DNA from 4 places in the Streptomyces sp. SudanB182_2057 genome. Region 3 is predicted to be linked to each of the others. Evidence: riboswitches for the same ligand, from Rfam matches in the RefSeq annotation. Region 3 holds a riboswitch; each other region holds the start of a gene.
The links. A riboswitch is a leader RNA that binds a small molecule or an ion and turns the genes downstream of it on or off. The one in region 3 is predicted to bind cyclic di-AMP.
Positions count from the first base shown of each region.

Region 1: linked by a shared signal. The riboswitch ahead of ACSURM_RS10015 (M23 family metallopeptidase) and the one ahead of ACSURM_RS21855 (transglycosylase family protein) in region 3 are both predicted to bind cyclic di-AMP.
Region 2: linked by a shared signal. The riboswitch ahead of ACSURM_RS19665 (M23 family metallopeptidase) and the one ahead of ACSURM_RS21855 (transglycosylase family protein) in region 3 are both predicted to bind cyclic di-AMP.
Region 4: linked by a shared signal. The riboswitch ahead of ACSURM_RS15645 (transglycosylase SLT domain-containing protein) and the one ahead of ACSURM_RS21855 (transglycosylase family protein) in region 3 are both predicted to bind cyclic di-AMP.

Region 1 is NZ_OZ186798.1:2,363,236-2,371,011, reverse strand. Features, by position in the region: gene ACSURM_RS10030 (DNA gyrase/topoisomerase IV subunit A) at 1-1,028, opposite strand, end outside; gene ACSURM_RS10025 (M16 family metallopeptidase) at 1,357-2,760, shown strand; partial or broken gene ACSURM_RS10020 (M16 family metallopeptidase) at 2,757-4,144, shown strand; cyclic di-AMP (ydaO/yuaA leader) riboswitch at 4,372-4,524, shown strand; gene ACSURM_RS10015 (M23 family metallopeptidase) at 4,537-5,283, shown strand; gene ACSURM_RS10010 (GntR family transcriptional regulator) at 5,479-6,162, shown strand; gene ACSURM_RS10005 (HPr family phosphocarrier protein) at 6,376-6,657, opposite strand; gene ACSURM_RS10000 (bifunctional acetate--CoA ligase family protein/GNAT family N-acetyltransferase) at 6,835-7,776, shown strand, end outside.
Region 2 is NZ_OZ186798.1:4,487,969-4,495,744, forward strand. Features, by position in the region: gene ACSURM_RS19635 (NADPH-dependent FMN reductase) at 1-501, shown strand, start outside; gene ACSURM_RS19640 (DHA2 family efflux MFS transporter permease subunit) at 514-1,974, shown strand; gene ACSURM_RS19645 (GTP cyclohydrolase II) at 1,952-2,587, opposite strand; gene ACSURM_RS19650 (MarR family winged helix-turn-helix transcriptional regulator) at 2,746-3,255, opposite strand; gene ACSURM_RS19655 (dihydrofolate reductase family protein) at 3,340-4,473, shown strand; tRNA gene ACSURM_RS19660 (tRNA-Met) at 4,541-4,614, opposite strand; cyclic di-AMP (ydaO/yuaA leader) riboswitch at 4,974-5,141, shown strand; gene ACSURM_RS19665 (M23 family metallopeptidase) at 5,151-6,218, shown strand; gene ACSURM_RS19670 (aldo/keto reductase) at 6,322-7,266, shown strand; gene ACSURM_RS19675 (PrsW family intramembrane metalloprotease) at 7,293-7,776, opposite strand, start outside.
Region 3 is NZ_OZ186798.1:4,955,410-4,963,185, reverse strand. Features, by position in the region: gene eno (phosphopyruvate hydratase) at 38-1,318, opposite strand; gene ACSURM_RS21855 (transglycosylase family protein) at 1,794-2,531, opposite strand; cyclic di-AMP (ydaO/yuaA leader) riboswitch at 2,537-2,711, opposite strand; gene ACSURM_RS21850 (transglycosylase family protein) at 2,895-4,046, opposite strand; gene ACSURM_RS21845 (cytochrome P450 family protein) at 4,215-5,555, opposite strand; gene ACSURM_RS21840 (nucleoside triphosphate pyrophosphohydrolase) at 5,878-6,900, opposite strand; gene ACSURM_RS21835 (SurA N-terminal domain-containing protein) at 7,082-7,735, opposite strand.
Region 4 is NZ_OZ186798.1:3,629,120-3,636,895, forward strand. Features, by position in the region: gene ACSURM_RS15620 (flavodoxin family protein) at 116-709, shown strand; gene ACSURM_RS15625 (ABC transporter permease) at 740-1,627, opposite strand; gene ACSURM_RS15630 (ABC transporter ATP-binding protein) at 1,614-2,585, opposite strand; gene ACSURM_RS15635 (LolA family protein) at 2,619-3,845, opposite strand; gene ACSURM_RS15640 (polyprenyl synthetase family protein) at 4,260-5,270, opposite strand; cyclic di-AMP (ydaO/yuaA leader) riboswitch at 5,859-6,039, shown strand; gene ACSURM_RS15645 (transglycosylase SLT domain-containing protein) at 6,042-6,524, shown strand; gene ACSURM_RS15650 (HAD family hydrolase) at 6,554-7,366, opposite strand; gene fahA (fumarylacetoacetase) at 7,629-7,776, shown strand, end outside.

The DNA.
Region 1 (7,776 bases), 2.6 Mb from region 3:
CCGAAGGACTCCTCCATCGGGGTCAGCTTGTACAGCTGCTCCAGGATCGCCTCCGGCACGAAGCCGTTCTTGATCTCGATGACCAGGCGCAGGCCGTGCTCGCGGTCGGTGAGGTCCTTGACGTCGGCGATGCCCTGGACCTTCTTGGCGTTGACCAGGTCCTTGATCTTCGCGATGACCTTCTCGGGGCCGACCGTGAACGGCAGTTCCGTGACCACCAGGCCCTTGCGGCGGGCGGTGACGTTCTCGATGGAGACCGTCGCGCGGATCTTGAAGGTGCCGCGGCCGGACGCGTACGCGTCCCGGATGCCGTCCAGGCCGACGATCCGGCCGCCGGTGGGCAGGTCGGGGCCCGGGACGTGCTTCATCAGCGCGTCCAGGTCGGCGTTCGGGTGCCGGATCAGATGGCGGGCGGCGGCGATGACCTCGCGCAGGTTGTGCGGCGGCATGTTCGTCGCCATGCCGACCGCGATGCCCGAGGCGCCGTTGACCAGCAGGTTCGGGAAGGCGGCGGGCAGGGCCACCGGCTCCTGCTCCTGACCGTCGTAGTTCGGCGCGAAGTCGACCGTGTCCTCGTCGATCGACTCGGTCATCAGGCCCGTCGCCTCGGCCATCCGGCACTCGGTGTACCGCATGGCGGCCGGCGGGTCGTCGTTGCCCAGCGAACCGAAGTTGCCGTGGCCGTCGACGAGCGGCACGCGCATGGAGAAGGGCTGCGCCATGCGCACCAGCGCGTCGTAGATCGACGAGTCGCCGTGCGGGTGCAGCTTGCCCATGACCTCGCCGACGACCCGCGCGCACTTCACGTAGCCGCGTTCGGGGCGCAGGCCCATCTCGTTCATCTGGTAGACGATCCGGCGGTGCACCGGTTTCAGTCCGTCACGGGCGTCCGGCAGGGCGCGCGAGTAGATGACCGAGTACGCGTACTCGAGGTAGGAGCCACGCATCTCGTCCACGACGTCGATGTCGAGGATCCTCTCCTCGAACGAATCGTCGGGCGGCGGGGTCTTCGTGCTGCGGCGGGCCATCGCTGCCTGGCTCCTTCTGATCTGGTCGCTCGCCTACGGGGCGCTTGGTGCTGAAGCGTTTGACGGATCTGACGCCGACCATTGTGGACCGAGGTACTGACAACCCGTGCACGACCCGGTCCGGGCGGCCCCGGCCGGCGGCGGGGAGCGGGAGCGCCCCCAGCGCCGGGGAACCGTCCGGGAAGGGGTCCGACGCAGCGTACGCGATCCGCTGTCGGCGTACGTCCGCGGGAACTTCGCGAAGGCCCCGCACGCTTTGCATACAGTGGCAGGAACGGCAGCACAACCGCGGTTTCCATCAACCGCCTCCGCTCGCGAAGGGACGTACATGCCCATGGGTCACACGACCACAGCCGAGGCAGGCTCCGGGGGCCTGGCAGCGACCGAGCACCGCCTGGCCAACGGTCTGCGCGTGGTGCTCTCCGAGGACCACCTGACCCCGGTGGCGGCGGTCTGCCTCTGGTACGACGTCGGCTCCCGCCACGAAGTCAAGGGGCGTACCGGCCTTGCTCACCTCTTCGAGCACCTGATGTTCCAGGGCTCCGCACAGGTGAAGGGCAATGGCCACTTCGAACTGGTGCAGGGTGCCGGAGGCTCGCTGAACGGCACCACGAGCTTCGAGCGCACCAACTACTTCGAGACCATGCCCGCCCACCAGCTGGAGCTGGCCCTGTGGCTGGAGGCGGACCGCATGGGCTCGCTGCTGGCCGCCCTGGACGAGGAGTCCATGGAGAACCAGCGGGACGTCGTCAAGAACGAGCGCCGCCAGCGCTACGACAACGTGCCCTACGGCACCGCCTTCGAGAAGCTGACCGCCCTCTCCTACCCGGAGGGCCACCCGTACCACCACACGCCGATCGGCTCCATGGCGGACCTGGACGCGGCCACCCTGGAGGACGCCCGCCAGTTCTTCCGCACCTATTACGCGCCGAACAACGCGGTGCTCTCCGTGGTCGGCGACATCGACCCCGAGCAGACCCTGGCCTGGATCGAGAAGTACTTCGGTTCCATCGCCTCCCACGACGGCAAGCCCGCGCCCCGCGACGGCTCGCTGCCGGACGTCATCGGCGGGCAGAAGCGCGAGGTCGTCGTGGAGGAGGTCCCGGCGCGCGCCCTGATGGCCGCCTACCGGCTCCCGCACGACGGCACGCGCGCGTGCGACGCGGCCGACCTCGCGCTGACCATCCTCGGCGGCGGCGAGTCCTCCCGCCTGTACAACCGCCTGGTGCGCCGCGACCGCACGGCCGTCGCCGCCGGCTTCGGCCTGCTGCGCCTGGCCGGCGCGCCCTCCATGGGCTGGCTGGACGTGAAGACCTCCGGTGACGTCGAGGTGCCGGTCATCGAGACCGCCATCGACGAGGAGCTGGCCCGGTTCGCGGAGGAGGGGCCCACCCCCGAGGAGATGGAGCGCGCCCAGGCCCAGCTGGAGCGCGAGTGGCTGGACCGGCTCGGCACGGTCGCCGGTCGCGCCGACGAACTGTGCCGGTACGCCGTCCTGTTCGGCGACCCGCAGCTCGCCCTGACCGCCGTGAATCGCGTCCTCGAGGTGACCCCCGAGGAGGTCCAGGAAGTCGCCAAGGCGCGTCTGCGGCCCGACAACCGCGCGGTGCTGGTCTACGAACCGAAGTCCCCGGAGGCCGCCCCCGACGCCGATGTCCCGGAGGACCCGGAGCAGGAAGCGACCGTAGAGGCGGGCCGCGACGAGACCGAGAACGAGGAGACGGCCAAGTGACCGAGCTCGCCACCATGGAGTTCCACCCCCAGCCGCGGCCCGGCGAGGCCAAGCCCTGGGCGTTCCCGGCCCCCGAGCGCACCGCGCTCGGCAACGGCCTGACCGTGCTGCGCTGCCACCGCCCCGGCCAGCAGGTCGTCGCCGTCGAGGTGCTGCTGGACGCGCCGCTGGACGCCGAGCCGGCCGGCCTGGACGGCGTCGCCACGATCATGGCGCGCGCCTTCTCCGAGGGCACCGACCAGCACTCCGCCGAGGAGTTCGCCGCCGAGCTGGAGCGCGCGGGCGCCACCCTGGACGCGCACGCCGACCACCCCGGCGTCCGGCTCAGCCTGGAGGTCCCGGTCTCCCGCCTGGCCAAGGGCCTCGGCCTGCTCGCCGACGCGCTGCGCGCGCCCGCCTTCGCCCCGAGCGAGGTCGAGCGCCTCGTCCGCAACCGCCTGGACGAGATCCCGCACGAGCTGGCCAACCCCTCCCGCCGGGCCGCCAAGGAGCTCTCCAAGGAGCTGTTCCCGGCGGCCTCGCGCATGTCCCGGCCGCGCCAGGGCACCGAGGAGACCGTCGAGAAGATCGACGCGGCGGCCGTACGCGCCTTCTACGACCGCCATGTGCGGCCCGCCACGGCCACCCTGGTCGTCGTCGGCGACCTGACCGGCACCGACCTGGACGCGCTGCTCGGCGACACCCTGGGCGCCTGGACCGGCACCCCCGGCGAGCCGCGGCCGGTGCCGCCGGTGACGGCCGACGACACCGGGCGCGTGGTGATCGTGGACCGGCCCGGCGCCGTCCAGACGCAGCTGCTCATCGGCCGGGTCGGCCCCGACCGGCACGACCGCGTGTGGCCCGCCCAGGTGCTCGGCACCTACTGCCTCGGCGGCACCCTCACCTCCCGCCTGGACCGCGTCCTGCGCGAGGAGAAGGGCTACACCTACGGCGTGCGCTCCTTCGGGCAGGTCCTCAGGTCCGCGCCGGACGGCACGGGCGCGGCGATGCTCGCCATCAGCGGCTCCGTGGACACGCCGAACACCGGCCCGGCGCTGGACGACCTGTGGAAGGTGCTGCGCACCGTCGCGGCGGAGGGCCTGACCGACGCCGAGCGGGACGTCGCGTGCAGAACCTCGTCGGCGTGGCGCCGCTGAAGTACGAGACCGCGGCGGCCGTCGCGAGCACGCTGGCCGACCAGGTCGAGCAGCACCTGCCCGACGACTTCCAGGCGACGCTGTACCGTCAGCTGGCCGCCACGGGCACCGTGGAGGCCACCGCGGCCGTCGTGAACGCCTTCCCGGTGGACCGCCTGGTGACCGTCCTCGTCGGCGACGCCTCCCAGATCAAGGCGCCGGTCGAGGCGCTCGGCATCGGTGAGGTGACCGTGGTGCCGGCCGAGTAGCGGCCCGGCGCATCCGGCGCACGCGCGCGTGGGGCCCTGACGGCTTACGAGCCGTCAGGGCCCCACGCTGTTCCACTCGGGCCCTCAGATGCCCGTTTTGGGGCGGAGGTTGCCTGTCTGACCTGTGGGATGCGCTACAAAACCCCGGATCCGTTTGAGGATCGAAAGCGGGCCGCCGTAGCGTCGTCCGGGCTGTTCGTCAGGCAGTGCGCCGCACCCGCGGCACCGGACAGTCATCGCCGAGTCCCCGTACGGCGCGAGCCAGGGGAGCCGGGGACCCACCGTCCCTGGGGTGAATCGGGCGCCCGCGAGGGGGCTCGTAGGAGACCTTCCTGCTCCGAACCCGTCAGCTAACCCGGTAGGCGAGAGGGAAGGAAAGGACCAGCCACTTCATGGCGTTCATGTGCGCCACCGGGAAGCACCGCAAGCCCGGCCGGGTCAAGCGCACCACCGCTCAGGCGGCCGGCGTCGCGGCCCTGACCACCACCGGTGTCATCGGCACCCTCGCCGCCTCCCCGGCGCTCGCCGCCGACAACCCCGTGGACCAGACCGGCCTCACGCCGGTCCTCGCCGCCACCGAGGACGTCGCCGCGCAGATCGACGCGCAGGCCACCGCCCAGCAGCAGGCCGCCGACCGCAAGGCCGCCGAGGAGGCCGCGGCGAAGGCGGCCGCCGAGCGGGCCGAGGAGGAGCGGGTCCGCGCCGCGCGCGAGGCCGAGCGCCGCCGGCTGAACACCTTCGTCGCCCCCGTCGCGCACTCCTACGTCTCCACGGCCTACCAGGCCTCCAGCTCCCTGTGGTCCTCCGGTTCGCACACCGGCATCGACTTCCACGCGGCCAGCGGCTCCACGGTGCACGCGGTGGGCGCCGGCACGGTCGTCGCCACCGGCTGGGGCGGCGCCTACGGCAACCAGGTCGTGATCCGGATGGCCGACGGCATGTACACGCAGTACGGGCACCTGTCCTCCATCGGCGTCACAGTGGGCCAGCAGGTCGAGCCGGGCCAGCAGATCGGCCTGTCCGGCGCCACGGGCAACGTCACCGGCCCGCACCTCCACTTCGAGGCGCGCACGTCGCCCGAGTACGGCTCGGACATCGACCCCGTCGCCTACCTCCGCGGGCACGGCGTCCGGATCTGACGCCCGCGCGTTTCCGACGGCCCCGGCTCACCCGAGCCGGGGCTTTCGCCGTTTTTCACGCCGTCCGCCGGACTCGTTGTCCAAAAAATATCCATGGATTACCGCCCCCCGTCGGAAATTCCGGCCCGCTGGAATAGAGTCACGGTATACGCGTCCATCGTCGGCGTTTCACGGGGATTAAGGCGGAGGTCGGTCATGCGTATTCCGGCGCACTCGGTGTGCACCGCTGTCCGGGACGACATCGTCGCGGGTGTCTACGAGCGCGGCAGCCGGCTCACCGAGGAAGTCCTGGCCCGCCGCTACGGCGTCTCGCGCGTCCCCGTCCGCGAGGCGCTGCGCACGCTGGAGGCCGAGGGTTTCGTGGTGACGCGCCGGCACGCGGGCGCGTGCGTGGCCGAGCCGACCGAGCGGGAGGCCGCCGACGTGCTGGAGATGCGGACGCTGCTGGAGCCGCTGGGCGCCGCGCGGGCCGCCCAGCGGCGCACGGAGGCCCATCTGAAGGTGCTGCGCGGCCTGGTCCGGCTGGGCCAGGAGCGGGCCAGGAAGGGCAACAGCGAGGATCTGCGCGCGCTCGGCGGCTGGTTCCACGAGACGCTTGCCCAGGCCTGCGGCAGCCCCTCGCTGACCTCGATGCTGACCCAGCTGCGGCACAAGATCGCCTGGATGTACGCGGTGGAGCCGCCGGTGAGCCCGGTGGAGTCCTGGGCGGAGCACGGCGCGATCGTGGACGCGGTGGCGCGCGGGGACGGCGAACGCGCGCGGGCGCTGACGGCACTGCACGCCGAACGCGCGACGGGCGCGCACCGGCTGCGCCTTCCCGGCGCGGAGCGTGTGAGGACTTCGCAACATGCCGTAAACATGTCGGGTCCGCGGCATTAACACGGGCGCCGTATACAAAGAAGGGTAATTCGGCGGCGGGTGTTTTCCGCTGCCCTTTTCCGCTTCCGTCAATTTCATGTCCCGCGTGTGCCGGGCGACCGGGCGAACACCCGAGAAGAAATCCGCCGACGGAACCGGCGCGACCCTGGAACCGGCGGCGGAAACGCGGAAGCCGCGCCGCCCGATACGGACGGCGCGGCTTCCCGGTCCCGCTCAGACGGTCTCGGGCAGTTCCTCCAGGCCCTCGGAGACCAGCTTGGCCAGACGGTCCAGGGCGGCGTCGGCGCCCTCGGCGTCGGAGGCGAGGACGATCTCCTCGCCACCCTGGGCGCCCAGGCCCAGGACGGCCAGCATCGAGGCCGCGTTGACGGGGTTGCCCCCGGCCTTGGCGATCGTCACCGGGACGCCTGTGGCCGTGGCGGCTCGGACGAAGAGAGAAGCGGGGCGGGCGTGGAGGCCCTCGGCCCAGCCGACGTTGACGCGGCGCTCAGCCATGTGTTGCTGCCCTTCAGTGCTCAGGGTTGTCTAGACCAGTTTCCCATACCGTGAAGCGTGCCCGGAGCGGGCCGGCGAGGACCGCCCCGGCGCGACCCCGGACCGCGGCCTCGGTCCGGCGTCGCCCCCATAGACTGCCTCGCGCCGTTGTCGTACGCGACCCTTACGCTGGGGCCCATGCACACCTCGGCGGACCGGCAGGACCGGCACCAGTACCCCGCCCACTGGGAGGCGGACGTGGTGCTGCGCGACGGCGGCACCGCGCGCGTCAGGCCCATCACCGTCGACGACGCCGACCGCCTGGTCAGTTTCTACGAGCAGGTCTCGGACGAGTCGAAGTACTACCGCTTCTTCGCGCCGTACCCACGCCTGTCCGCCAAGGACGTCCACCGCTTCACGCACCACGACTTCGTGGACCGGGTGGGACTCGCGGCCACCATCGGCGGCGAGTTCATCGCCACCGTACGCTACGACCGCATCGGCGCCGACGGCCTGCCCGCCTCCGTGCCCGCCGACGAGGCCGAGGTCGCCTTCCTGGTCCAGGACGCCCACCACGGCCGCGGCGTCGCCTCCGCCCTCCTGGAACACATCGCGGCCGTCGCGCGCGAGCGGGGCATCCGCCGCTTCGCCGCCGAGGTGCTCCCCGCCAACACCAAGATGATCAAGGTGTTCACGGACGCCGGCTACACCCAGAAGCGCAGCTTCGAGGACGGCGTCGTACGCCTGGAGCTGGACCTCGAACCCACCGACCGGTCCATGGCCGTGCAGCACGCCCGGGAACAGCGCGCCGAGGCCCGCTCGGTACGGCGGCTCCTCGCACCCGGCTCCGTCGCGGTCGTCGGCGTCGGCCGCGCCCCCGGCGGGGTGGGCCGCGGCATCCTCGGCAACATCCGCGAGGCCGGCTACGCGGGCCCGCTGCACGCCGTGAACAAGGCATTCCCCGAGGACCTCAAGGAGATCGACGGGGTGCCCGCCTACCGCTCGGTGCGCGACATCGACGGGCACGTGGACCTCGCCGTCGTCGCGGTACCGGCCGAGCACGTGCCCGCCGTGGTCGCCGAGTGCGGCGAACACGGCGTCCAGGGGCTGGTCGTCCTGTCCGCCGGGTACGCCGAGAGC
Region 2 (7,776 bases), 470 kb from region 3:
GCCCAGGCCGGCCCGGACCTCGCCTTCGACGTGATCGACCTCGCCGAGGTGGACCTGCCGCTGGTGCTGCCGGGCCGGGGCGGCACACCCGCCCCCGGGGCCGCCGCCGCACTGCGCGAGGTCTCGCCGAGGCTCGCCGCCGCCGACGCGTTCGTGGTCGTCACGCCCGAGTACAACCACAGCTTCCCGGCCGCCCTGAAGAACCTCCTGGACTGGCACCTGCGCGAATGGCAGGCCAAGCCGGTCGGTTTCGTGTCGTACGGCGGTCTCGGCGGCGGCCTGCGCGCGGTCGAGCAGCTCCGGCTGGTCTTCGCCGAACTGCACGCCGTGACCGTGCGCGACTCGGTCAGCCTGCACGGTCCCTGGTCCGGGCTCGGCGAGGACGGCGTCCCGCGCGACGCCGAGGTGTGCGCGGGCGCCGCCAAGGGCATGCTGGGCCAGCTCGCCTGGTGGGGCCGGGCGTTGCGCGCCGCGCGCGCCGAGCACCCCTACGCGGCCTGAGGGGCGGCGGAGATGCGTACCGTGCGCCCCGCGAAGTCCGGTCCGGCCCGCGCCGAGGCGCCCGCCGCGCCGGCCACCGCCCTCTACCGCGTCGTCATCGTCGTGGTCCTCGGCACCGTCATGTCCGTGCTCGACATGACGATCGTCAACGTGGCGCTGCGCCGCCTCTCGGAGTCCTTCGGGGCCCCGCTGGAAACCATCCAGTGGACCGCGACCGCGTACACGCTCGCGCTCGCCGCCGTCATCCCGGTCGCCGCCTGGGCGATGGCCCGGATCGGGGCCAAGCGGACCTACGTGCTCGCGCTCGGCCTGTTCACGCTGGGCTCGCTGCTCGCCGCCTGCGCCTGGGACGCGCCCAGCCTGATCGCGTTCCGCGCGGTGCAGGGGCTGGGCGGCGGACTGCTCCAGCCGGTCGGCATGGCGATGGGCATGCGGGTCGCCGACCGGGCCCGGCTCGGCCGCGCGATGGCCTGGCTGGGACTGCCGATCCTGGTCGGCCCGGTCGCCGGCCCGGTGCTCGGCGGATGGCTGGTCGACGCCGCCTCCTGGCACTGGATCTTCCTGATCAACCTGCCCGTCGGCGCCCTGGCCCTGTTCCTCGCGGCCCGCCTGCTGCCGACGGACGCTCCGCGTGCTCCCGGCCCCGACCGGCCCCGGCTGGACCTGCCCGGACTGCTGATGCTCTCCCCCGGACTGGCCCTGCTCCTGTACGGCCTCTCGCACGGCGGCGAGCGCGGGGACTTCACGGCCCCCGGCGCGCTGGTGCCGACGCTCGCCGGAGCGGTGCTCGCCACGGCCTTCGTGCGCCGGGCGCTCACCGTCCGCGCGCCGCTGCTGGACCTGCGGCTGCTGCGGGACCGTACCTTCGCCGCCGGCGTCGCCACGCTCGCCCCGTTCACCTGCGGCTACTTCGGCTCGATGCTGCTCGGCCCGCTGTACTGGCAGCAGGAGCGGGGCCTGAGCGCCACGGCGGCCGGGCTGCTCGGCGCGCCGGTCGGGCTCGTGGTCGGTACGACGATGCAGATCGCGGCGCGGCGGGTCGACCGGGTCGCCCCACGCCCGCTGATCGCGGCGGGGAGCGCGGTGGGCGCCCTCGGCATGGCCCTGCTGGCCTGGCAGACCGGGACGCCCGGGGTCGCGTCGTGGCGGATCGTCGTCGCGGGCATGGTGATGGGCGTGGGCGCCGGGATGACGCTGATGCCGGCGATGACCACCGCGAGCCGTGATCTGCCCGCGGACCGCCTGGCCGGGGCGAGCACCGCGCTGAGCATCAACGCCCAACTGGCCGCGTCGGTCGGTACGGCCCTGCTGTCCGTGCTGCTCGGGGCGGCCGGCCCGGACGCGGCCGGCTTCCGGCTCGCCTACGCCGTGGCGGCGGCACTGCTCGTCCTCGCGATACCGGCCGCGCTCCGCCTCCCCGGCGGACGGCCGGGCCGAGCCCGACCGCCGGTCAGCCCGCCGTCAGCTCCGTGAGTTCGGCCAGCGGCAGGGTGTGCCGGGTCTGGAGGGCCTTGGCGCGCAGGTAGTGGATGTTGTGGGCGGTGGTGAAGACGCCGGTGGGCACGCGGTCCCGGACGGTGATGCCCAGCGCCCGCAACTGGTCCGCCTTGTCGGGGTTGTTGGACAGCAGATCCAGTTCCGTGACGCCGAGAGCGGCGAGCATCTGGGCGGCGGCCGTGTAGTCGCGGGCGTCCTCCGGCAGGCCGAGGGCGGCGTTCGCCGCGTAGGTGTCGAGCCCCTCGTCCTGGAGGGCGTACGCGTCGAGCTTGTTGTAGAGACCGATGCCCCGGCCCTCCTGACGGAGGTACAGCAGGATCCCGCCGCGGTCGGCGATGCGCTCGACCGCCTCGCGCAGCTGCGGTCCGCAGTCGCAGCGGGCCGAGCCGAAGACGTCCCCGGTCAGGCACTCGGAGTGCAGCCGCACCAGCGGGACGGGGCCCGGGTCGCCCAGGACGGCGGCGAGGTGCTCCCGGCCGTCGGCGAGGCCGTGGAAGGTGACGAGTTCCGCGTCGGCGCCGTAGCCGTCGGCGAACCGCAGCGGTACCCGGACGCGGGCGCGCGGGGTGGCGGTGGGGATGTCGGGCATGCGGATCCCTCCGGAGCATGTGCTTCAGATTTGAAGCAGTGGTACGCGGGGACCCTACCGTATGCTTAAAAGTTGAAGCAATCGACCCGAGGCCAGGAGCAGGCCAGGAGCAGGCCAGGAGCGGGCCAGGAGCGGGCCAGGAGCAGAGCAGAAGCGGGTCAGGAGCAGGACGAACGGCGCCGCCAGGGGACGTCACCCGCGCCCGCCCCGGCCCCCTCGCCCTGCAACCCGCGCACGATCCCCGTGCAGATCTCCTCCAGCTGCCCCACCTGCTCCTCGGTGAGCCGGTCGAACAGCAGCGAGCGGACCGTCTCGACGTGACCGGGCGCCGTACGCTCCAGAACGGCCGTCCCCTCGTCCGTCAGCACCGCGAGCGAGGCCCGCTTGTCGTCGGCGCAGTTCTCCCGGCGCACCAGGCCGTCCCGCTCCAGCCGGTTCACCACGTACGTCAGCCGGCTGCGGGTGATCTTCAGTGCCTCGGCGAGGTCGGTCATGCGCAGCCGCCGGCCGGGGGCGTCGGAGAGGCCGGCCAGCACCGAGTAGAACAGGTGCGGCATGCCGCCCGCCTGCTGGAGCTGCCGGTCGACCGCGTCCTCCAGGAGGCGGGCGGCGGCGATGTAGGCGCGCCAGGCGCGCTGCTCCTCGGGCGTGAGCCAGCGGGTCGTCATGCCGCCAGTGTAGGTTTGTTTAAAACTTGAACCAAGCCGCCCGCGGCCCAGCCCGGTCCGTCCGCCCCACAGGAAAGAGCGCCGATGCCCCTGCCGTACGTGCTGCTGTCCGCCGCCGTCTCCCTCGACGGCTACCTGGACGACACCGGCCCCGAGCGGCTCCTGCTGTCCGGCCCGGCCGACTTCGACCGGGTCGACGGGGTACGGGCCTCGGCCGACGCGCTCCTGGTCGGCGCCGGCACGATCCGCGCCGACAACCCCCGCCTGCTGGTCAACTCGGCCGAGCGGCGCGCGGCCCGGCGCGCGGCGGGCCGCCCGGAGTACCCGCTGAAGGTCACCGTCACCGGCTCCGGCGACCTCGACCCGGCGGCGCGCTTCTGGCACACCGGCGGCGACAAGCTCGTCTACACCACCGACCAGGGCGCCGTACGGGCCACGCGCCTCCTCGGGGACACCGCCGATGTCGTCCCGCTCGGCCCCGTCGTGGACTGGCGGGCGCTGCTGGAGCACCTGCACGACGTGCGCGGTGTGCGGCGGCTGATGGCCGAGGGCGGCGGCACGGTCCACACCCAGCTGCTCCGGCAGGGTCTGGCCGACGAACTCCAGCTGGTCCTCGCCCCGCTGTTCGTCGGCGATCCGGCGGCCCCGCGGCTGTTCGGTCCGGGCCCCTACCAGGGCGGACGCCTGCGCCTGCTGGAGACCCGACGGATCGAGGACGTCGTCCTCATGCGGTACGCGCCCACGGCTCCCGGCTCCGGTGCGGACGCCGTCGCCGCCGACCGCCACTGGCTGCGCACCGCCTGCGAACTGGCGGCCCTGTGCCCGCCCTCCCGGACGGCGTTCAGCGTGGGCGCGGTCGTGGTCGCCGCCGACGGCACGGAACTGGCCCGGGGCCACTCGCGGGAGGGCGGCGACCCGGTGGTGCACGCGGAGGAGGCGGCGCTGGCGAAGACCGACCCGGCCGACCCGCGGCTGTCCGGCGCCACGGTCTACTCCAGCCTGGAGCCGTGTGCCCGCCGTGCGTCCCGGCCGGCGCCCTGCGCCGAGCTGATCCTGCGGGCCGGGGTGCGCCGGGTGGTCACCGCCTGGCGGGAGCCGGACACGTTCGTCGAGGCGGCCGACGGGACGGGCGTGCTGAGGGCGGCGGGGGCGCGGGTCGTCGTACTGCCGGAGCTGGAGGAGCTGGCGAAGGCGCCGAACGCCCATCTGCCGGGCTGAGCACCGCCCTGGGTGCGGATACACCCAGGGCCCGGAATCCTTGGGATTCCGGGCCCTGGGCCTTCAGTAGCGGGGACAGGATTTGAACCTGCGACCTCTGGGTTATGAGCCCAGCGAGCTACCGAGCTGCTCCACCCCGCGTCGTTGTGACTCCAGTGTACGCCATGTGCGGGATGCTTCGCACATCGGTTTCCGTGGGCCCCTCGGCGGGCCTCTCCGGGGGGCTCTCCGAGGGGCCCACCGGAGAGGCTCACCAGAGGGGTCACGCAAGGTGACCGGGTGAGCGCGCACGCATAACAACTGAGACACCATCAAAATCGCGAGTGACTGCTGACCGCGTCTGAGTGCCGGTCAAATTGCCCGATCTGACGGGATAGTTGCTGATAACTCCACCGGTGAAAACGTTAATGATCAAGGGGACCGGCTTGGAAAGTGACTGTCAGGTCTATTAACGTTCGATAACGCAGCGCGGTCGTCCCAGCCGTCACAAGAGGCGGCTCCGTGCGCACGCGCCGAATCCCGCGAGGGAACCGGGGAACCACCACCTTGGGGTGAATCACGCGGATACCGCCGTGCACTCACGCGAGTCCACGACCGGTATACGCGCGTAGGAGACCTTCCTGCTCCGAACCCGTCAGCTAACCCGGTAGGCGGAGGAAGGAAAGGAGTACGCCCGCGTGGCGTCCAACCGGCCTGGCCCCGAAGCCCCGTCCATACCGGCACAGCGCGAGTCCGAACCCGAGACCTTCGGCTACGGCGCCTACCGCGCCGACGAGGGCCCGTGGGAGGAGTGGAACCCCACCGAGGAATCCGTCGCCCCGGTCCGCGGCCGGCACCGGGTCGCCAAGCAGCGCGGCGGCTTCGCGCGCAGCTCCACCGTCCTCGGCGTCGGCGTCATGGCCGCGGTCGGCGCGGGCGGCATGGCCAGCGCCAACACCGGCAAGCCGCCGGTCTCCATCTCCATGCCGGACCTGCCCTCGGTCGGCTCCCTCTTCCAGGACGGCTCCGGCGACGACCGGCCCGCCGAGGCGGCCGCCACCACCGCGCTCGCCACCGTCGCCGTGGCCTCCGACGCGGGCCAGGACAGCGCCGACGCGGGCGAGGTGCTGCGCAACCGGATCATGGCGCAGGCCGAGCAGCAGCAGGGCCAGGCCGACAGCAGGGCCGCCGCGGCCGCGCTCGCCGCCGCCGAGAAGCAGACCGCCGAGGCCGCCGCCCAGGCCGAGCAGGAGGCCGCCGCCAAGGCCGCCGCCGCCAAGGAGAAGGCGGAGGCCGAGGCCGAGAAGGCCGCGGCCGAGGCGAAGCGGGCGGCCGAGGAGAAGCGGCTGGCCGAGCTCGCCAAGCAGTACGCGCTGCCCACCTCCTCGTACACGATCACCTCGACGTTCGGGCAGGCCGGCTCGATGTGGTCCTCCGGCCACCACACCGGTCTGGACTTCGCCGCCCCCACCGGCACCCTGATCAAGGCCGTGCACAGCGGCACGATCACCGAGGCGGGCTGGGCCGGCGCCTACGGCTACCGCACCATCCTGACCCTGGACGACGGCACCGAGCTGTGGTTCTGCCACCAGTCCTCGATCAACGTCACGGCCGGCCAGAAGGTCTCCACCGGCGAGGTCATCGGCCGCGTCGGCGCCACCGGCAACGTGACCGGCCCGCACCTGCACCTGGAGATCCACCCCGGCGGCGCGCCCACCGGCATCGACCCGATGGCGTGGCTGCGCGACAAGGGCCTCACCCCCTGACGGTCCCTTTCCGGAAGCCCGGAGACGAACCCTTCCCCGGAGACCGGGAAAATCGGCGCCGGCGGCGGGATGCGATCGGCCCCCGCCGGCGTTGACATGGCGTATGACGTCACTTCGTAAACTCGGCTCCTCCGACCTCGAGGTCTTCCCGCTCTCCCTGGGCGGCAACGTGTTCGGCTGGACGGCCGACGAGCAGACCTCCTTCGCCGTCCTCGACGCCTACGCCGCGGCGGGCGGCAACTTCATCGACACCGCGGACGTGTACTCGGCCTGGGTCGAGGGCAACAAGGGCGGCGAGTCCGAGACCGTCCTCGGCGCCTGGCTCAAGGCCCGCGGCAACCGCTCGGACGTGGTCATCGCGACGAAGGTCAGCCAGCACCCCGAGTTCCAGGGCCTGTCCGCCGCGAACATCAAGGCCGCCGCCGACGCCTCGCTGCGCCGCCTGGGCACCGACTACATCGACCTCTACTACACCCACTTCGACCAGCCCGAGGTGCCGGTCGAGGAGATCATCGGCGCGCTGGACGAACTGGTGAAGGCCGGCAAGGTCCGGCACATCGCCGCCTCCAACATCGCCGCCGAGCGCCTGCGCGCGTCCCTGGAGTTCTCCGACCGCGAGGGCCTGGCCCGCTACGTCGCCGTCCAGCCGCACTACAACCTGGTCTCCCGCGACACCTACGAGGGCCCGCTCCAGGAACTCGTGGCCGCCGAGGGCCTGGCCGCCGTCCCGTACTTCGCGCTCGCCTCGGGCTTCCTGACCGGCAAGTACCGGCCCGGCGCGACGGTGGACAGCGCCCGCGCCGACCGGGTGCAGGAGTACGTGGCCTCCGAGCGCGGCCGGAAGGTGCTGGCCGCCCTGGACGAGGTCGCCGCCGCCCACGAGGCCCCGGTCGCCACGGTCGCCCTGGCCTGGCTGGCCGCCCAGCCGACGGTCACCGCCCCGATCGCCTCCGCCCGCACGCCCGAGCAGCTTCCGGCGCTGCTCGGCGTGGCGGCGCTGAAGCTGACGGACGCGGAGGTCGCGAAGCTGACGGAGGCCTCGGCCTAGAAGGACGGCCGTACGGCACCCGGCGGTCAGGTCCGGTACGGGTTGTAGGGGGAGTACGTCACCGCCGGGTATCCGTACGCCGCCGCCGGCCGGTACACCGGGGCCGGGGCGGCGGCCCGGCTCGCGTACTCCAGCGCCGGCCGGGCCACGTGCCGGCGCTGCCACAGCTCCGTCAGCAGCTCCCGTTCCCGTGCGGTGAAGTCCGCCCCGGCCTTGCCCGCGCGCCCGCGCCGGCGCAGGAAGGCGAGCGAGGTGGCGTACCCCCCGTAGCGGGCCACCTCCCGGGCGGCCGGGCGGCCGTGGTGGTGCCGGGCGTAGTCCCGGGCCATCCGGCGCGCCCGCATCGACCCGAGCGCGAACGGCTCGCCCGGCCCCAGCCACCCGGCCAGCACGTACGCCGGAAGTTCCGCCCGCACGGCGCGCAGCTCCCGCTGCCGGGTCCAGACCGCGAGCCAGGTCACCAGCCCGAACACGGGCACCATGAAGCCGCCGTAGACGGCGAAGAACCCG
Region 3 (7,776 bases):
TACGACTGGCTAGGACTTAGCCCAGGTTGGGTCGGGCTCAGCCCTTGAAGCGCGGGAAGGCGCTGCGGCCGGCGTACACCGCGGCGTCGTCGAGGATCTCCTCGATGCGCAGCAGCTGGTTGTACTTGGCGACGCGCTCGGAGCGGGCCGGGGCGCCGGTCTTGATCTGGCCGCAGTTGGTGGCGACGGCCAGGTCGGCGATGGTGACGTCCTCGGTCTCGCCGGAGCGGTGGGACATCATGCACTTGAAGCCGTTGCGCTGGGCCAGCTCGACGGCGTCCAGGGTCTCGGTGAGCGAGCCGATCTGGTTGACCTTGACCAGCAGGGCGTTGGCGGCGCCCTCCTCGATGCCCTTGGCCAGGCGCTCCGGGTTGGTGACGAACAGGTCGTCGCCGACCAGCTGCACCTTGTCGCCGAGCTTGGCGGTGATGGTCTTCCAGCCCTCCCAGTCGTCCTCGAAGAGCGGGTCCTCGATGGAGACCAGCGGGTACGCCGCGACCAGCTCGGCGTAGTACTCGGTCATCTCGGCGGCGGTGCGGTTCTTGCCCTCGAAGAGGTACGAACCGTCCTTGTAGAACTCGGACGCGGCGACGTCGAGCGCCAGGGCGATCTGCTCGCCGGGGGTGTAGCCGGCCTCCTTGATCGCCTCCAGGATGAGGTCGAGGGCCTCACGGTTGGAGCCGAGGTTCGGGGCGAAGCCGCCCTCGTCGCCGAGGCCGGTGGACAGGCCCTTGTTCTTCAGGACCTTCTTCAGGGTGTGGTAGACCTCGGTGCCCCAGCGCAGGGCCTCGGAGAAGGACTCCGCGCCGATCGGGGCGATCATGAACTCCTGGATGTCCACGTTGGAGTCGGCGTGCGAGCCGCCGTTCAGGATGTTCATCATCGGCACCGGCAGCAGGTGCGCGTTCGGGCCGCCCAGGTAGCGGAAGAGCGGCAGGTCGCTGGCCTCGGAGGCGGCGTGGGCGACGGCGAGCGAGACGCCGAGGATGGCGTTGGCGCCGAGGGAGCCCTTGTTGTCGGTGGCGTCCAGGTCGAACATGGCCTGGTCGATCAGCCGCTGCTCGGTGGCGTCGTAGCCGACCAGCTCGGGGCCGATCTGCTCGATGACGGCGAGGACGGCCTTCTCGACGCCCTTGCCCTGGTAGCGGTTCGGGTCACCGTCGCGCAGCTCGATGGCCTCGAAGGCGCCGGTCGAGGCGCCGGACGGCACGGCGGCACGACCCGTGCTGCCGTCGTCGAGGCCGACCTCGACCTCGACCGTGGGGTTGCCTCGGGAGTCCAGGATTTCCCGGGCTACGACGACGTCGATGGACGGCACGAGCATCTCCTTCTTGGATGTGACGCTGGAAGTGCGGGGCTGGTGTGCCTTGCGACTAGAGCCTAACCGTCCCGGGCCGCTCGGCTGTCGACCGACCGCCCCGTGGACAGGGCGACGGTACCTTTTGTTTCTGCGCGAAACAAAGGGGTCGGGTCAATTCCGGACCGGAGGCGCCGGGCCGGACACGGAAAACCCCGCCCCGGCGCGTACGGGGGAACACGCGCCGGGGCGGGGAGCCCTTGGGGGACGGGGGTGACCCGCACGGGCCTTGGGGGGCCGCCTGGTTGTGCGGGCTGGGGGCCCGGGGGGTGTACGGGCCTTGGGGGCCGTGGATGTACGAGGCCCGGGGGCCTTGCGTACGAGGCCCGGGGGCTTGGTCGTACGGGGCCCGGGGGCCTTGGGGTCGTACGGGGCCCGGGAGGGAACCCGGGGCCCGCCGGGATGTGCGGGCCGTGGGGTCCCCCCGGGGGGGGGCTTACTTCAGGTGGAGCTGCTGGCCCGGGTAGATGAGGTCGGCGTCCTGGACGATGTCCTTGTTCAGCTCGAACAGCTTCTGCCAGCCGCCCGCGACCTTGTGCTCCGCGGCGATGGTGCTGAGCGTGTCGCCCTCGACGACCTTGTACTCGCCGTCACCCTTCTTGACCTTCTTGCCGGTCGGGGTGGTGACGGTCTTGCTCGCGCCGCCGGTGCTCTTGCCCGCGCTCGTGCTCGTGCTCTTGCTCGTGGAGGCGGCCAGGCGCTCCGCGGAGCGGGAGGCGGCCTGCTGGTCGGCGGAGCGGGTGGAGGTGCCCGAGTCCTGGGTGGACGGGGCGGACGGCGCCGGGGCGGAGCCGTTGTACGGGGTACTCGACAGACCCGTGCCGCAGACCGGCCAGGCGCCCTTGCCCTGGGAGGCGAGGACCTTCTCGGCGACGGCGATCTGCTGCGCCTTGCCGGCCTGGTCGGCGGTGGCGGCGTACTGCGTGCCGCCGTACGCGGCCCAGGTGGAGGCGGAGAACTGCAGACCGCCGTAGTAGCCGTTGCCGGTGTTGATGGACCAGTTGCCGCCGGACTCGCACTGGGCGACCGCGTCCCACTGGGAGGCGGTGGCGGCGGAGGCGTTGCCGGCCGCCATCAGCGGGGCGGCGACGGCGGCGCCGGTGACACCGGCGAGCGTGACGGCGCGAACGGCCTTGGACGGACGACGGTGCTTGCCCTTGCCGGAAAACAGCATGGATCGATTCCCCTCACCGACGCCTGCGAGGTGAGCTGTCGGGTTCGGGCCGGTTGAGTTGCCCGGCCGCGTACGACGCTTTCGCGTGACGCGGCTTCACCCCCAGCCGGTCCCAGCCTCAACTGCTGGGCCCGGCACTTACCTTGGGTCCCCCGCTCCTGCCTACGGCGCTTGACGCGACGACTGTTCCCGGGCGACCGCCGGCAGGATTCGGCGTGGCGGAAGCCGGGGCTCGCGGTGACGAGCGGCCTCGACCGTAGGCAGGTGATCGCCGGAATTTCAAAGACGATCAGGGCTTCTGAGACTCATCCCACACTTTCGCCAAACCGGACATTCAGGCGGTAAGCGGGGCGCCAAGTCCCGCTACTCCGCGTCCGTTTCGCCCTGAACATTCAGGGTCTGACCGGCGGTGATGTGGTTCGGGTCGGCACCGATGGCCTTCTTGTTGCCGGCGTACAGCGCGTGCCACCCGCCGTCGACGTCAAGGGAGTCGGCGATGGAGGACAGCGAGTCGCCCTGGCGGACTGTGTAGGTGTCCGGTTCGCGGGAGGCGTGACGGCCGGAGGAGGTGTCGTTCTGACCGTTTGTCAGGGTTTCGTCCGCGCTCGGGCCCCGGTGGCGTCCGCCGGTGCCGACGGCGCCGGTGTCGACCAGGCTCCAAGACCCGGCCGCCTGCTGCGGGTTGTCCACGGTCCCGGCGTCCGGGGTGGCCGTCGGGGAGCCGCCGGGGTACTGGGGGTGGCCGGTGCCGGGCGTGGGGGACGTGTCCGGCCCGGTGGTGCCGGTCCCGGCGGACCCGGGGGTCTCGCCCGCGCCCTCGCCCGCCGCCTTGCCCGCATCTTCACCAGTGGCCTTGCCCGCGCCCTTGTCACCCTTGTCGGCCTTGTCGCCCTTGTCCTGCTTGGTGGGCGGCGTGCCGGTCGGGTCGGAGGAGTGGCCGGACCCCGGGTCGGCGGTGGAGCCGGTGGAGTCCGTGGAACCCGTAGAGCCCGTGGTAGGCGACGCGTCCGGCCGGTCGGACGGGTCGGAGGTTCCGGGAGCCTTGGACGTACCGGAGTCGCCGGCCGATCCGGACGCGTCCGTCGAACCGCCGGTGCCGCCGGAGTCGCCGACGCCCGTGTCGACGTCCATGGACCCCGAGTTCCGCGTCAGGCCGGAGAGCAGGGCGCAGGTGGCCCAGGGGGCGGTGCCCCGGTCAGCCAGGATCTTCTCGGCGACGGCGATCTGCTGCTGGCGGCTGGCCTGGTCGGGGCTGGCCGCGTACCGGCCGCCGCCGTACTTGTCCCAGTCGTCCTGCGAGATCTGCAGGCCGCCGTAGTACCCGGTCCCGTTGTCCGCGCTCCAGGAGCCGCCGCTCTCGCACTCGGCCACCTTGTCCCACGTGGTGCCGTCGGCCGCGTTGGCGCTCGCCGCGCCGAGGAGCGGGATGGCGATGGCGGAGCCGGTCACTCCGGCCGCGACGAGGAGGGCCGGAGCCTGGCGGGGGCGACGGTGTCGACCGTTCCCGGAGAGCATGCAGAAGCCTTTCGAGCGACAGCAGGACCGGCGCGGCGGTTGGAGCCGCTCGCCGCGCTGATGGGTGAACGTATCGGCAGACGATCACTTGTCACAAGTTCATGCCGCACAGATCACGTGAAGATCACAGAGTTGAGAAAGTGTCACCTTTGTCTGGAGGGACTGTGTTCAGGCGGGCGGTGTGAACTCCACCGGCAGCGTGCGCAGGCCCCGCATGATGAGCCCGCCGCGCCAGCGCAGGTCGGCCGGATCGGCGGCGAGCCGCAGGTCGGGCAGGCGGGTGAACAGGGTGGCCAGCGCGGTCTGGCCCTCCAGCCGGGCGAGCGGGGCGCCCAGGCAGTAGTGGATGCCGTGGCCGTACCCGAGGTGCTGGTTGTCGCGGCGGCCGAGGTCCAGCACGTCCGGGTCGGCGAACCGCTCCGGGTCCCGGTCGGCGGCGGCGAGGACGACGAGCACCGGGTCGCCCGGCGCTATGTCCTGCCCGCCGATGGTCAGCGGCTCGGTGGCGAACCGCCAGGTGGCCAGCTCCACCGGACCGTCGTAGCGCAGGAGTTCCTCGACGCCCGTCTCCAGCAGGTCCCGTTCGCCGCGGGTCAGGGAGTCCTGGAACCGGGTGCGCTGGCCGGGGTGGGTGAGCAGGGCGTAGGTGCCGTTGCCGATGAGGTTGACGGTCGTCTCGAAGCCGGCGAACAGCAGGATGAAGGCCATCGCGGCGGCCTCGTTCTCGGTGAGGTGCTCGCCGTGGTCGGAGGCGCGGATCAGGCCGGAGATCAGGTCCTCGCCGGGCGCGGGCGTGGCGGACAGCGCCTCGCGCTTCTTGTGGATCAGCTCGGCGAGATAGCCGCGCATCTTCTTCACGGACCGCGCGACCCCTCCCCTCGGTCCTCCCCCGTGCCGGATCATCATGCCCGCCCAGTCCCGGAAGTCGTCCTGGTCCTCGCGCGGGACGCCGAGCAGGTCGCAGATGGCGTAGATGGGCAGCGGGAAGGCGAACTCGTGGATGAGGTCGGCGGAGCCGGTCTTCGCGAACCGGTCGATGAGCTGGTCGGTCAGCTCCTGCACCCGGGGGGCGAACTCGGCGACCCGGCGCGGGGTGAACGCCTTGCTGACCAGCCTGCGCAGCCGGGTGTGGTCCGGCGGGTCGATGTTCAGCAGGTGCGTCATCAGCTCGGCCTTGCGCTCGCCGGGGATGCCGGTCTTGCCCTTGGCGTGCGCGGGCTCGTCGTGGTGGGCCGGGTTCTTGCTCAGCCGCTGGTCGGCCAGGGCCTGCCGGGCATCGGCGTACCGGGTGACCAGCCATGCCTCGACCCCGCTCGGCAGCCGCGTCCGATGCACGGGGGCGTGCTCGCGCAGCCAGGCGTAGGCGGGGTAGGGGTCGGCGGCGAACTCCCACGTGAAGAGGGCGGGGGCCGGCTGGGCGGGCGCCTGCTGGTGGGCGGGGGCCGGCTCGTCGGCAGAGGCCGCCTCGTGGGCGGGGGCCGGCTGGGCGGGGTGGTGCTGGTCGGTCACTCTTCGACGGTATCCGGCGGGGCGGGTGCCTCGCCGGGCGCCTTCGGGCGGCGGGGCGAGGGCCCAGTCCGGGGGCGGGGCGGCGGCCCAGTTCGGCGGCCGGGCGGCCGGACAGCGGGCCAGGCCGACGACCGGGTAGCCGGACAGCGGGGCAGTCCGGTGGCCGGGCGGCGGGGCGGCGGGGCGGCGGCCCAGTCCAGCGGCCGGGCGGCGGGGCAACGGCCCAGGCCGGTGACCCGGGCAGCGGCCCCGTTCGGCGGCGGGCCAGGCCGGTGGCCGGGCGGTGCCAGGTGGGAGACCCGGGTGCCGGAGGGCGGACCGGCTACGCCTCGTCCTCCTTTTCGTCGCCCGCCGCGCGCGCCGCCTCGCTGTCCTTGATCGCGTCCCGGTACACCCGGGCCGCCGCCCGCAGCGCCGCCTCCGGGTCGACGCCGTCCGCCTCGGCGGCGACGGCCAGCGCCAGCAGCTCGTACCCGATGCCCTCGCCGCGGGGCAGGGGCACCTCCAGGCCCGCCGTGCGGACACGGGACGCGAGCTTGGCGGCCAGGGCCAGGCCGGGCTGGCCGAGCGGGACGCCCTCGGTTATCGAGGTGCGCCGCTTCTCCTCGGCCTTGGTGCGCAGCCAGTGCTCCTTGACGTCCTCCGGGGTCTCCGCCCGCTCGTCGCCGAAGACGTGCGGGTGGCGGTGGATCAGCTTGGCGACGATGCCGCCGGCCACGTCGTCCACGGAGAACGGCGCGTCCGGGTCCTCCTCGGCTATCCGGGAGTGGAAGACGACCTGGAGGAGGACATCGCCCAGTTCCTCGCGCAGCTCCTCGCGGTCGCCGGCCTCGATCGCCTCGACCAGTTCGTACGCCTCCTCGATGCCGTACTTGGCCAGGCCCTCGTGGGTCTGCCGGGAGGACCAGGGGCACTCGGCGCGGATGCGGTCCATGACCTGCACCAGGTCCAGCAGGCGGGCGCCGGGCAGGTCGTAGGAGGCGGGGAGCAGCTCCAGCTCCGGCATGGCGACCCGGCCGGAGCCGGCCAGCCGGGCGAGGCCGTCGGTGAGCGCCGGTTCCCCCTCGCCGGTCGCCACGACCACCACCGTCCGCCCGCCGGCACAGGCGTCGACCAGTTCCCCTGCGGTGGGGGACGCCTGCGTGACCGCTATCCCGGCCTCGCGCAGATACGGCAGCTGCGGGTGCGCGCCGTCCGCGCACAGCACGGTGTCGGCGGTGCGCAGGGCCTGCCAGGCGGGCCAGGACAGCAGGCCGGGGGCGACGCGGTGGCTGGTGGTCAGCAGGACGACACGGCCGGGGGCGGGGCTGGGTTCGGGGCGGGCTTCGGCGCTGGATTCGTTCACGGTCCGAACGTAACCCACGACGCGAAGGGGCGGATCGAGTTATCCACAGGACCCAGGCACTCGTGTGACCGTACGACCGGAAGCTCCGTTTCCGGTTCCGTTTTCGGTTCCGTTTCGGTTCAGGATCCGCGCCGGGCCGCCGCCCAGCCCTGTTCCCCGTCCGGCCCCGTCCGCTCGCCGTCTACATCGTCACCGGCTGTCCGCCCGCGACCGCCGTGGCCTCCCGTACCCATGGTGTCTTGGCGTCCACCCGGCTGCTCTTCTGCACGTCCCAGGAGCCGTAGCGCGGGTTGAGGTCCACGTGGAGCTCCGTGGACGCCTTGGACAGGGCCTTCCAGAACGCGGGCTGGCTGGTGTCGGTGCCCAGCTCGGTGGCGAGCTTCTGCGCCTCCAGTTGCAGGCGCAGGTTGTCGTCGAGGCGGGCCGGCGCGATGCCGTACTTCTGCAGCCAGGCCGTCTCCAGGCCCTTGCCGCCGCCGGCCTGCTGCTCCAGGCCCGCGCGCATCCGCTGGATCTCCGCGCGGGTGACCGTGACGCCCTTGTCCCGGGCGGCGCGGTGCAGCACCCGGTCGAGCACCATGTTGTGCAGGGTGTCCCGGGTGAGGCTGCTGGTGGAGGAGACGACCTGCTGGTACTGCGTCTCGTCCGGTACCGCGGCCCGCTGGGCCCGGCGGACCTCCTCGACCCGGCTCTCCAGCTGGGCCACGGTGATCCGCTGCCCGCCGACGACGGCCGCGGCGCCCGGGTGCGCCTCGCTTCCGCAGGCGGTCAGCAGGGGGGCCGCGGCGGCGATCGCGGCGGTGAGGACGAGCGCGGTGCGACGGCGGCGGTGCAAGGTGAACCTCCTGGGGGGAGATTGTGCGACGGTGCACAAGG
Region 4 (7,776 bases), 1.3 Mb from region 3:
GTCACCGCGACGTCACAGACTCGCACCAGCGACCCCTGGCGCTAATTGAATGCGTGTGCATAAGATGCATGCGCACCTTGTTCGTAGGTACGACCCGACGCACCTGGGGGTCCTCATGAACCGCCGCTTTCTCTTCGTCCTGGGCAGCGCCCGCGCCGAGGGCAACACCGAGCTGCTGGCCCGCCGGGCCGCCGAACAGCTCCCCGCCGACGTCGAACAGCGCTGGATCGACCTCGCCGAGCAGCCGCTGCCCGACTTCGAGGACCTGCGGCACGACAGCGACCACGTACGGCCGCCGTCCAGCACCCCGACCGGACTGCTGCTGGACGCCACGCTCGCGGCCACGGACATCGTGATCGCCTCGCCGGTGTACTGGTACTCGGTCTCCGCCCAGACCAAGCGCTACCTGGACCACTGGTCCGGCTGGCTGCGCATCCCGGGCCTCGACTTCAAGACGCGCATGGCCGGCCGCACCCTCTGGGGCGTCGCCGCGCTCGCGGACGAGGAGCTGTCCGTGGCCGACCCGTACGCCGGCACCCTGCACAACTCGGCCGCCTACATGGGGATGCGGTTCGGCGGGGTACTGCTGGGCAGCGGCAGCAAGCCGGGCGACGTCCTGAACGACACCGGGGCGCTGACGCGCGCCAAGACCTTCTTCGCCCAGGACGCGCCCCTCGCGCGCTTCCCGTACGAGACGGCCGCCGTCTGAACCCGCGCCTGGGGCCGCCCGCGGGCGGCCCTAGGCGGTGATGTCCTTGGCCGTGAACCGCGCCCAGGCCGCCGAGCCGAACACGGCCGCGTACAGCCCCTGGAGGCCGAGGTCGCGCAGCAGGTCGTCCCAGTAGACGGGGTCGCGCATCAGGTCGGCGAACGACAGCCAGTAGTGCGAGAAGAGGTACGGCTGCACCGCGTGCAACTGGGGTATCTGGTCCACGATCTGCACGGTGATGAGCAGGCCGACCGTGGTCGCCATCGCCGCGATGCCGCTGTTGGTGAGGGTCGACACGAACAGGCCGAGGGCCGCCACCCCCACCAGGGAGGCCGCGACGACCAGGGCGATCAGGGCCGCGCGGGCCAGCCCCTCGCCGAGGCCGATCCGGGTGCCGGAGATCGTCGTCAGCTCGCCGAGCGGGAACAGCAGCGCCCCCACGATCAGCGCCGAGACCGCGACCACCAGGGTGGCCAGCAGGCAGAAGGCCAGCACGGTCGCGTACTTGGTGAAGAGCAGCCGCGTGCGGCCGGCCGGGGCCACCAGCAGATAGCGCAGGGTGCCCGCGCCCGCCTCCCCGGCGATCGCGTCGCCGGCCACGACGCCGACCGCCATCGGCAGGAAGAACGGCAGGGTCGCGGCCAGCGCGGTGAACACCAGGAACAGTCCGTTGTTGGTGATCTGCGCGATGAAGGCCGGGCCCTCGCCGCCCCCGCCGCCCGCCTGCCCGCCGCCCCGGGTCTCGATCCGCACCGCGATCCCGACCAGCACCGGCACCGCGGCCAGCACCCCGAGCAGGGCGAGCGTGCGCCACCGCCGGACGGTGGTGACCAGCTCGCTGCGCAGCAGCCCGAGGGCCCACAGCGGGTTCGGCCGGCGCACGGCGGCGGCCGTGGCCGGGTGGTCAGCCCGCGACATCGAAGCCCTCCCCGGTCAGCGCCACGAACGCGTCCTCCAGCGAGACGCGTTCCACGGTCAGGCCACGGACCCGGACCCCGGCGGCGACCAGGGCCGCGGTCACCTCGGCGAGGTCCCGGCCGGGCGGTTCGCCGGTGACCCGGTCGCCGTCGGCGGTCACGTCCCCGACGCCCAGTTCCTTCAGCACCCGGGCCGCCTCGGCCGGGTCCGGGGTGGTCACGACCAGCCGGCCGTGCGCCCCGGCCGCCAGGTCGGCCACCTCGCCCTGGACGACGAGCCGGCCCTGCGCCATCACCGCCGCGTGGGTGCACACCTGCTCGATCTCGTCCAGCAGGTGGGAGGAGAGGAACACGGTCGTACCGTCGGCGGCCAGCTCCCTGACCAGGGTGCGGATCTCGCGCATGCCCTGCGGGTCGAGGCCGTTGGTGGGCTCGTCCAGCACGAGCAGCCGACGCGGCTGGAGCAGTGCGGCGGCCAGGCCCAGGCGCTGTTTCATGCCGAGCGAGTACGCCCTCGCCTTCTTGCCGGCGGCCGCCGTCAGGCCGACCCGGTCCAGCGCGGCGGCCACGCGCGCGTGCCGGGTGCGCGGGTCGGCGGTGGGGTCGGCGGAGTCGTAGCGCACCAGGTTGTCCCGGCCGGAGAGGAAGCCGTACAGGGCGGGGCCCTCGATGAGGGCCCCGACCCGCGGAAGGACCGTACGGGCCGCCCGCGGCATGGGGCGGCCGAGCAGCCGGACCGTGCCCGCGGTCGGTTCGATCAGGCCCATCAACATCCGGATGGTGGTGGTCTTGCCGGAGCCGTTCGGGCCGAGGAAGCCGAAGACGCTGCCCGCCGGGACGGTCAGGTCCAGACCGTCCACGGCGAGCTGTCCGCCGCGGTAGCGCTTGGTGAGCCCGCGCGTGTCGATCACGCTCGCCGGATCGCCGTCCGGCAGGCCGCCGCGCTCACGTCCGTCCATCGGCTTCCCCTCGTTCCGTCGGACCCCTGGGGGTCACTTCCCCGCGTCGGCCGCCTTCACCAGGGTCTCCTTCGTCACCAGGCCGGCGTACACCTTGCCGTCGTCGGTGATCAGGGCGTTGACCAGGCGGGTGGAGAAGACCGTGCCCTTGCCGAACTTCCCGGAGACCGGGTCGCCGAGCGAGCCGAGGAAGCCGCCGAGGTCACCGCCCTGGGAGCCGGTGGGCAGGCCGCCCTTGGCGCCGGTGTCGAACGTGGCGACGGACGTCCAGCCCTTGCCGATGACCTCCGGCCCGCCGAGGTGCCCGGTGAGGTCCTCGTCGTGCTCGGGGGCCGGGGTCCTGGCCGCCGTGTCCTTCTCCTCGGTGACCTTCGCGCCCTTCGGCGGGGTGAAGTCGAAGGTGGAGGCGGCCGGCCGGGCGAACGAGACCTGGGTGAAGCCGGCGTCGACCACGGCGGCCCCGCCGCTCCTCGGAGTGAGGGTGAACTTCAGCGGCATGTACGTCTTCGCGTCCACGGCGATGCTGATGGCGCCGACCGTGGTGCCGGACTGCCGGGGCCGGATCAGCAGCTTGTAGGCGTCGCGGCCGGCCACCTGCGCGGTGCCGTCGACGGTGACGGACGTGGTGTCGTCCACCGCCTTCAGCGCCTCCTCGGCGAAGTCCTCGGGCGTGGCCGGCGGCTCGGCCCGGCGCTCCTCGCCGGTCCCGGCCGCGGTGGAGTGGTAGACCTCGTTGCTCTTGCTGTCGTAGCCCCAGACGTCCTTGCCGTCGTGGATCAGGCTGTACTCGGCGCCGCGCTCCAGCAGCGACACCTTCTGCCGGTCCGGGCCGTCGGCGGCGACCCGCAGGGTGTGCATGCCGGACGCCAGCTCGGTGAGCCTGGAGCGCGGGTCGGCGGAGGAGCCGTCGCCGGAGCCGCCGTGGCCGTCGCCGTCGCCGTTGCCGGAGAGCAGGCCGTCCTCCAGGCCGCCGAGGTCGGGCAGGCCGAGGTCGGTGGTGATCTTCACGGTGCCGGACAGCTGCCGCACGTCCGACTCGGTCATCTTGTCGATGAGCTGCTGCGCGGTGATCTTCGGCAGGTCGGGGTCGCCGGATTCGGCGAGCGCCGGGACGAGCCCGATCGTGGCCGCCGCCACCCCCGCCACCGCGACGGGAACGGCGTACCGGGCGGCCTTGCGCCGGCCGGAACGCGGGGCCCCGTCCCGCTCGGCCCCCTCGTGCGCGGCGCCCACTGTGTCGCCGGATTCGTACGGTGCCATGTGTGCCTTACCTCCGTCGTCGGCGGCGGCTGTTCTCACGCTGGTCAACCCTGAGCCGCCATTCTCACCCGAATCGATGAGTTGTGGTGATGCGTGCGGTTTCCATATGACCAAATTCGCCGTGAGGAAGCGTCAGCCCTCGGAGGCAACTGCGCCTACGCCTGCGGTATGACACCCGACGCCCCTGTCCCCCCGCGACCCGTAGGGGTCGTGAGGAAGGCCGCCCCCATGCGAGGGACGCGGGATCCGGCCACGGGAGGCACACCGGCACCAGGCTCCGGCGGGACCGTGCGGGAATCCGTCAGGGGTCGTACGGTCGTACGTCGGTTCCGTACGACCGTCCAGTCGTACGCCGGCCGGGGCGGTGGGGCGGTCGTCCCAGGTGGGGCGGTCGGCCGGGCGGGCCGGGCCGGGTCAGCCGGCGCGGTGGACCACCGCGTCGCACAGTTCCACCAGCGCGGCCTTGGCGTCGCACTCCGGCAGCGGGGCCAGCGCGGCCCGCGCCTCCTCCGCGTACCGGACCGTGTCCCGGCGGGCCTGCTCCAGCGCGGGGTGGGCGCGCAGCGCGGCCAGCGCGCGGGCGTGCCGGGTGTCGTCGCTGAGGTCGGAGTCCAGCAGTTCGCACAGGGCGATGTCCTCGGCCAGCCCGAGCCGGGCGGCCCGCTCGCGCAGCCGGAGCACCGGCAGTGTCGGGATGCCCTCGCGCAGGTCGGTGCCCGGGGTCTTGCCGGACTCGTGGGAGTCGGAGGCGATGTCCAGGACGTCGTCCGCCAGCTGGAAGGCGACGCCGAGCCGTTCGCCGTACTGGGTGAGCACGTCCACGACCCGCTCGCCGGCGCCGGACATCATCGCGCCGAACCGGCAGGACACCGCCACCAGGGAGCCGGTCTTGCCGGCCAGCACGTCCAGGTAGTGCTCGACCGGGTCGCGGCCGTCCGACGGGCCCGCGGTCTCCAGGATCTGCCCGGTGACCAGCCGTTCGAACGCCAGGGCCTGCACCCGGACCGCCTCCGGACCGAGGTCGGCGAGGATCTGGGAGGCGCGGGCGAAGAGGAAGTCGCCGGTGAGGACCGCGACGGAGTTGCCCCAGCGGGTGTTGGCGCTGTCCACCCCGCGCCGTACGGCCGCCTCGTCCATGACGTCGTCGTGGTACAGCGTGGCCAGGTGGGTGAGCTCCACGACCACGGCCGACGGCACGACGCCCGGCGCGTACGGGTCGCCGAACTGGGCGGCGAGCATCACGAGCAGTGGCCGGAATCGTTTGCCGCCGGCCCGCACGAGGTGCTGCGCGGCCTCGGTGATGAACGGGACCTCGCTCTTGGTGGCATCGAGCAAGCCTTCCTCGACAGCCGCCAATCCGGCCTGGACATCGGCTTCGAGAGCCTGGTCCCGCACGCTCAGCCCGAACGGCCCGACGACGGTCACGAGGGGTCTCCTGTCTGCTGGTGTCTGCTGGCGATTACACGGTTTGTCGATAGGTCGCTGCCATCACTCAAGTCAGCGTATCCGGTCCTGTTTCGATCACCGATAGCGCCCACCGGTCCAGCCTGGGTGGTATCGGATCATGACCGGCATGGTTTTGCTCACACGGTAATAAAGGGACATATATCGACTTAACGGTAATCCGGATACCGTGTCGCAACCTCTCCACACCTTCCTCACCTCACTTCTCCCCGGCCGGCCCCTGTGGCAACGAAGCGCGCCACACACCGGGTTCCACCACGACTCGGACTTCAGGCCCGAATCCCCCTAATCCCTCATGTCCGATTTGAATTCTTTTGCTATTTCGTGAATTGGGTCACTCGGCCGACTCGTCCGCGCCACCCGGCACTCCGCCCGCCACCCTTGCCCCGACCGCGAGTTGAGGATGTGCGACCGCAAAGGATCAGGCACCCCATACGATGTCGATCAAGGTCAAATCGCACGTTGTATGAATCCGGTACTTGTTCCCGACATGTGCTCTCGCATACGTTCCGGGCCGTCGGGCGGACGCCGAATCCTGCCGCCGCCCGCGTAACCCATTCACGAACTCATTCGTACGGCAGGAGCGGGGGACCCAGGTAAGTCGCCGCGCCGGACGGCATCCGCCGCACCGGAACGGCTCGGGGTGAAGCCGTGCCTCCTTCCGGGCACGGCCGGGCACCTCCCCGCCCGAACCCGACAGCTCACCTCGCAGGCGCCGGAGAGGAACATTCGATGCCTGCTGCCGCTCGGCTCCGCCGTACCCGGACCACCCGCCACGCCCGCTCCCTCGCCGCCGCCTGCGCCGCCGCCCTCGCCCTGCCGCTCATCGGCGCGACCGGCGCGTCCGCCGCCACCGCCGCGGCCCCGACGGTGGGCACCACCCCCGCCGGATACCCGGACAACCTCGACGGCTGGATCCGCGAATCGCTCGCGATCATGGCCGAGAAGAAGATCCCGGGCACCTACAACGGCATCCACCGCAACATCATCCGCGAGTCCTCCGGCAACCCGGCGGCCATCAACCTCTGGGACTCCAACGCGGCCAAGGGCATCCCGTCCAAGGGCCTGCTCCAGGTCATCGACCCCACCTTCAACGCGTACCACGTCGACGGGACGTCCTTCGACATCTACGACCCGGTCGCGAACATCACCGCCGCCTGCAACTACGCGGCGGACCGGTACGGGTCGATCGACAACGTCTTCGGCGCCTACTGACCGGCCCGGCCGCCCAGCTCTTCCCCCGGTCAGGCGGCCGGGAACAGTCTTTCGAGGACGACGGCCACGCCGTCGTCCTCGTTCGACACCGTGACCTCGTCGGCCACCGCCTTCAGCTCGGGGTGCGCGCCGGCCATGGCGACACCGCGCGCCGCCCAGCGGAACATGGGGATGTCGTTGGGCATGTCGCCGAAGGCCAGAGCCCGTTCGGGACCGACCCCCAGCCGCTCGGCGGCCAGCGCCAGACCGGTCGCCTTCGTCACCCCGCTCGGCTGGAGCTCCACGGTGCCCGGCCCCGACATCGTGACGGTCGCCAGCGAGCCCACCGCCGAGCGCGCCACCGCCGCCAACTCGTCGTCGGACAGCTCGGCGTGCCGCAGCAGCACCTTGCTGATGGGCTCGGCCCACAGCTCGGCGCGCCGGCCGACCCGCACCGCGGGCAGCGTCGGGTGCGGCATCCGGTAGCCGGGCTCGATGAGCGTGCGCCCGTCCTCGCCGTCCTGGTCGACCGCCGCGTACACCTGCCCCACCTCCGCCTCGACCTTGCCGAGCGCGGTCTCCGCCAGCTCCCGGTCCAGCCGGACCGACCACAGCAGCCGGCCGGCCCGGGCGTCGTAGACCTGCGCTCCCTGCCCGCACACCGCCAGCCCGGTGCAGCCGAGGCGCGCGAGCAGGGACCGTACCCGCGGCGCCGGGCGGCCGGTGACCACCAGGTGCCGGGCCCCGGCCCGCGCCACCCGCGCGAGCGCGGCGAGCGACCGGTCGGAGACGGTGTCGTCGCCGCGCAGCAGTGTTCCGTCCAGGTCAGTGGCGATGAGGGCATATGCCGGGGTGGATGCCATGCCCAGAGAATACGGACCCCGGGCCCCGCCGACTCCTCCTCTGTTCCCCCCTGTCGCCGTACCGCCCGCCCCCAACTGCCGTCCGCGGACGGCTCGGTGACGAAAACCCGCCGCACTGTCGTGGGCCCGTGCGAGCACTCTTTCGAGCAAGCCCCGGGACACGAAGACCACTGCCCATGACACGCGTGTCGGCCGTAACGTGTGGCCCGACCACATGGAACGCTTCGCCATGCATGGCACGGATGAGAGTGAGGCAGCACCCATGCCCCCCTTCGACGTCCCCGAGGGCGACCCCTTCGGCCCGCACAACCTCCCCTATGGCGTGTTCTCGCCCACCGGCAGCACGGAGCGGAGGATCGGCGTCCGGCTCGGGAACCACGTCCTCGACGCGGGCGCCACGGCGGCGGCGG